2 regions of the Kitasatospora sp. NPDC054795 genome follow, and region 1 is predicted to be linked to the other one. Evidence: predicted binding sites of a transcription regulator. Region 1 holds the regulator's gene; the other holds the start of a gene.

What was found. The regulator HspR, encoded in region 1, represses chaperone genes until heat shock. The targets are predictions, from matches to a motif close to TTGAGNNNNNNNNNCTCAA.
Region 2: the regulator HspR is predicted to act here: its motif matches at 1,157-1,175, upstream of lon (endopeptidase La).

What each region holds. Positions count from the first base shown of each region.
Region 1 is NZ_JBSHAP010000111.1:9,119-11,510, forward strand. It holds gene dnaJ (molecular chaperone DnaJ) at 1-986, shown strand, start outside; gene ACWGJO_RS31460 (heat shock protein transcriptional repressor HspR) at 1,003-1,533, shown strand; gene ACWGJO_RS31465 (hypothetical protein) at 1,711-2,392, shown strand, end outside.
Region 2 is NZ_JBSHAP010000217.1:2,916-5,307, forward strand. It holds gene ACWGJO_RS40050 (rhomboid-like protein) at 283-993, shown strand; gene lon (endopeptidase La) at 1,198-2,392, shown strand, end outside.

The DNA.
Region 1 (2,392 bases):
TCCTCTCCGACGAGAAGCGCCGCAAGGAGTACGACGAGGCCCGCAGCCTCTTCGCCAACGGCGGCTTCCGGGCCGGCGGCGGCCCCGGCGGCAACGGCAGCTACAGCTTCGACTTCGGTGACCTCTTCAGCGGCAGCCAGGGCGGCGCCGGCCAGGCCGGCGGCGGCCTCGGCGACGTGTTCGGCGGCCTCTTCAACCGCGGCGGCACCCGGCAGGCCCAGCCCCGGCGCGGCGCCGACGTCGAGACCGAGGTGACGCTCTCCTTCGAGGAGGCGGTGGACGGCGCGACCGTCCCGCTGCGGATGACCAGCCAGGCCCCCTGCCGGGGCTGCAACGGCACCGGCGCCAAGTCCGGCACCACCCCGCGGGTCTGTCCGACCTGCGTCGGCGCGGGCACCGTCAGCCGCGGCCAGGGCGCCTTCGCCCTCTCCGAGCCGTGCAAGGACTGCCGCGGCCGGGGCATGATCGTCGACGACCCGTGCCCCGACTGCCACGGCAGCGGCCGGGCCAGCTCGGCCCGCACCATGCAGGTCCGGATCCCGGCCGGCGTCCAGGCCGACCAGCGCATCCGGCTCAAGGGCAAGGGCGCCCAGGGCGAGCGCGGCGGGCAGCCCGGCGACCTCTACGTGACCGTGCACGTCGACCCCCACCCGGTCTTCGGCCGCAAGGGCGACAACCTCACCGTCACCGTCCCGGTGGCCTTCCCCGAAGCCGCGCTCGGCGCCACCATCGAGGTGCCCACGCTGAACGGCCCGACCGTGAAGCTCAAGCTGCCCCCGGGCAGCGCCAACGGCCTCACCATGCGCGCCCGCGGCAAGGGCGCCACCCGCAAGGACGGCACCCGCGGCGACCTCCTCGTCACCGTCGAGGTCGTGGTGCCCCAGCACGTCACCGGCGACGCGCTGAACGCCCTTGAGCAGTACCGCGAGGCCACCGCCTCCGACGATCCGCGCGCCGCCCTGTTCCGGGCGGCGAAGGGAGCGTGACGACCAGATGTCCCCGATGTCCCCGATGAACCCGATCGACCCCGACACCCCGATCGGCCCCGGCCTCGGCGAGGGCCTGCCCGGTGCCGGCCCCCGCCGCACCCGCCGCGCCGCCGCGGCCCCGCCGACGTACGTCCTCACCGAGGACACTCCGGTGTACGTCATCTCCGTGGCCGCCGAACTGTCCGGTCTGCACCCGCAGACCCTGCGTCAGTACGACCGCCTCGGCCTGGTCTGCCCCGACCGCACCGCCGGCCGCGGCCGCCGCTACTCCGCGCGCGACATCCAGCAGCTGCGCGAGGTCCAGCGGCTCTCCCAGGACGAGGGCATCAACCTGGCGGGCATCAAGCGGATCATCGAGCTGGAGAACCAGGTCACCGCCCTGCGGTCCCGGATCGCGGAACTGGTCGACTCCCTGGAGGGCGCCGCCACCGCCCTCCAGCAGCGCGAGGCCGCCGTCCACGCCTCCTACCGGCGCGACCTCGTCCCGTACCAGCCCCCCACCCCGCAGTCCAGCGCCCTCGTCGTCTGGCGCCCCAAGCGCTGACCGAATCACCCACCGGCCGCCGGCCCCTCCTCTCGGGGGGTGCCGGCGGCTGCCGTGCGGTGAGAGAGTGCGGTCGTATTCCCTCTCCGGGGGACTCACCAGATCTGGCATGCTAAAACTCGTTCAGCACCAGCGCTGATGGGACGCAGGTAGCACGGTAACGGCAAGGAGTCGCGAATGAGTGGACGAGAGCAACCCCTTGCCGCCAGCTTGACCATCCTCTCGCCAGAAGCACGGGAGCTATATCTCGCCGTCATCCGAGGGGACGGCAAACTGCCGTTGGACTCCGATGTCGACCAGGATGACCCCGCGCGGGACGAGCTGCTGAGGATCGGCCTTCTCATACCCGACAGCGATGATCCGAATGTTTTCGTGGCCGCCGACCCCGCGCAGCTCTCGACAAGCCTCAGCCATTCGTGGCAGCGTCAGGCGCTGGAACTCCTGTCACGCGCCGTATCGCTCCCCTCCGAACTGCAGGATCTCGCCCGGGAATTCCACACCCCGAAGCGGTCCGGAGGATCCATAGAGCATGTACGGGGGAAGGCTCTCATTCGGCAGCGGCTGGAGCAGTTCAGGGGTTCCGGGTTCGAGGAGGCCCTGGCGCTTCAACCCGGCGGCCCCCGGCAGCCGGATCTTCTCGCCGGAATGATCGCATACGATCTGGAGACGCTCCGCAGTGGGACGAAGATGCGGACGATCTACCACGCCAGTACCCGATACCACCAGCCGACCAGGGATTACGTCGCCACACTCGCCCAAGTCGGCGGCCAGTACCGCACTCTTGACGAGCCCTATACGCGGCTCATAGTGATGGATCGGCGCGTGGCAGTGATCCCGATCGACGATGACATGAGCCTCG
Region 2 (2,392 bases), on a different contig from region 1:
CGGTCAGAGGCCCTACTGTCGCGTTGTGGGGGAGAAGGTCTGGACCAATTTCGGGAATCCCGCCGTCCGCTACGGCGGTGTTCTTCACGGGCTTTTCCCAGGTGCCTCTCAGAACCTCGACGTACCGTGGCCACGACAACACCCGACCGGGCGGAACACGCGGCGCGCGCCGGTACGTTGGGCCCGGGCGGGGAGCCGGTGGCTGCGGCGTGGAGCGGAGGCGTCATGGCGGGACTCGGACGGAGTGCCGACGGGTGCGGGGTCGCGGGAGCGCCCTATGGAATGCTCCGCCTCGGGCTGCGTACCGGCGTCCTCCAGTGGCTGCTGGGGCGGGTGCCGACACCCCGGAGCACGCCCTTCACGCTCGGGTACCTCGCCGTCGTGGGTGTCACCACGACCTTCGCCCGGCTCGCCGACCCGGAACTCGTCCAGCGGCTGCAGGAGGCCTCCAGCTCGGACGGGCACAACCTGCTCCAGCATCCTTTGCGCGCTCTTGTGCTGAGCGGATTCTGGGTGGCCGGCGAGGTGTGGATGCCCTACCTGTGGGGATTCGCCCTCACTCTCGCCCCGCTGGAGCGCAGGGTCGGTCCGGCCCGGGCGGCGGCGGTGTTCGCGGTCGGGCACGTCGCGGCCACGCTGCTCTCCCAGGGGGTGGTGATCACCGCGGTGGAGACCGGGCGGATGGCGCCCGAGGCGATGGACCACCTGGACATCGGGGTCAGCTACGGCGTGCTCGCCTGCCTGGGCGCCGTGGCCGGGCTGCTCTCCTGGCGCGGGCGGCTGCTCGCGCTGGGCGGTGCGGGGCTGATGATCGCCCAGCAGATCGCCGCCGACAGGGACGTGATCACGGGGGTGGGGCACCCGGCCGCGGTGCTCACCGGGGTCGCGCTGTGGCGCTGGCTGCGCCGGGTCGAGCGGCGCCCGCCCCGGCCGCGTCCGGCCGTCGCGACGGCCGCCGGCGGTGCGTCCGCGCGGGTGTGGACGGTGCGTTGACGCCGTCGTCCGGCCGGGGCCGTCCGGGCCCCGGGGGTCTCGTGCCGGGGTTCCCCGAGGTGCGCCCGTCCCTCTCTTGACGGAGTCGGGCGCGGGCTTCCTGGCCCGGTTCGTGTTCGCTCACGGCGAACAGAATGCCGGGAACATCCGGCGCCCGCCAAGCCTTAGTCAGGTCGACTCAAGTTCACTGACTGGGGAGAGATCATGGCATCGACGTCCACACCGCTCACCCTGCCCGTGCTGCCGCTCGACGACGAGGTCGTCCTGCCGGGCATGGTCGTGCCACTGGACCTGAAGGACGCCGAGGTGCGCGCCGCGGTCGAGGCCGCCCGGGCCGCCGCCACCGGCACCGGCAAGCCGCAGGTCCTGCTGGTCCCGCGGGTGGACGGCTCGTACGCGGCGGCCGGCACCCTGGCCACCGTGGAGCAGGTCGGCCGGCTGGCGGACGGCGATCCGGCGGCGCTGGTGCGCGCCGTGCGCCGGGTCCGGATCGGGGCCGGCACCACCGGCCCCGGCGCCGCCCTCTGGGTGGAGACCACGCCGTTCCGGGAGTCTTCGGTGGGCACCCCGGTGGCCGGCCGGGCCGCCGAGCTGGTCAAGGAGTACAAGGCGCTGTCCACCCAGTGGCTGCGCAAGCGCGGCGCCTGGCAGATCGTCGACCGGGTGGCGCAGATCGAGGGCGTCGGCGAGCTCGCCGACAACATCGGCTACGCGCCCTTCGCCACCGCCGAGCAGAAGCTCAAGGTGCTGCTGGAGGCCGACCAGGTCGCCCGACTGGAGTACGCGCTCACCCTGCTGCGCGACCACCTCGCCGAGGAGGAGGTCAACGACACCATCCGCAAGGACGTCGAGGAGGGCGTGGCCAAGCAGCAGAAGGAGTTCCTGCTCCGCCGCCAGCTGGAGGCCGTCCGCAAGGAGCTGGCCGAGCTGAACGGCGGGGCGGCCGACGAGGAGGGCGACTACCGCGCCCGGGTCGAGGCCGCCGACCTGCCCGGCAAGGTCCGCGAGGCCGCGCTCAAGGAGGTCGACAAGCTGGAGCGCTCCTCCGACCAGTCGCCCGAGGGCTCCTGGATCCGGACCTGGCTGGACACCGTCCTGGAACTGCCCTGGAGCGAGCGCACCGAGGACGAGTACGACATCGCCGGCGCCCGCGCGGTGCTGGACGCCGACCACACCGGCCTCGACGACGTGAAGGACCGCATCGTCGAGTACCTGGCCGTCCGCAAGCGCCGGGCCGACCAGGGGCTCGGGCCGGCCGGCGGCCCTCAGGAGGGGCAGCGCGGAGCGCTTCCCACCAGCGGCACCAGCGGCACCAGCGGCACCGGCGGGCGACGGGCGGGCGGTGCGGTGCTGGCCCTGGTCGGCCCGCCCGGCGTCGGCAAGACCTCGCTCGGCGAGT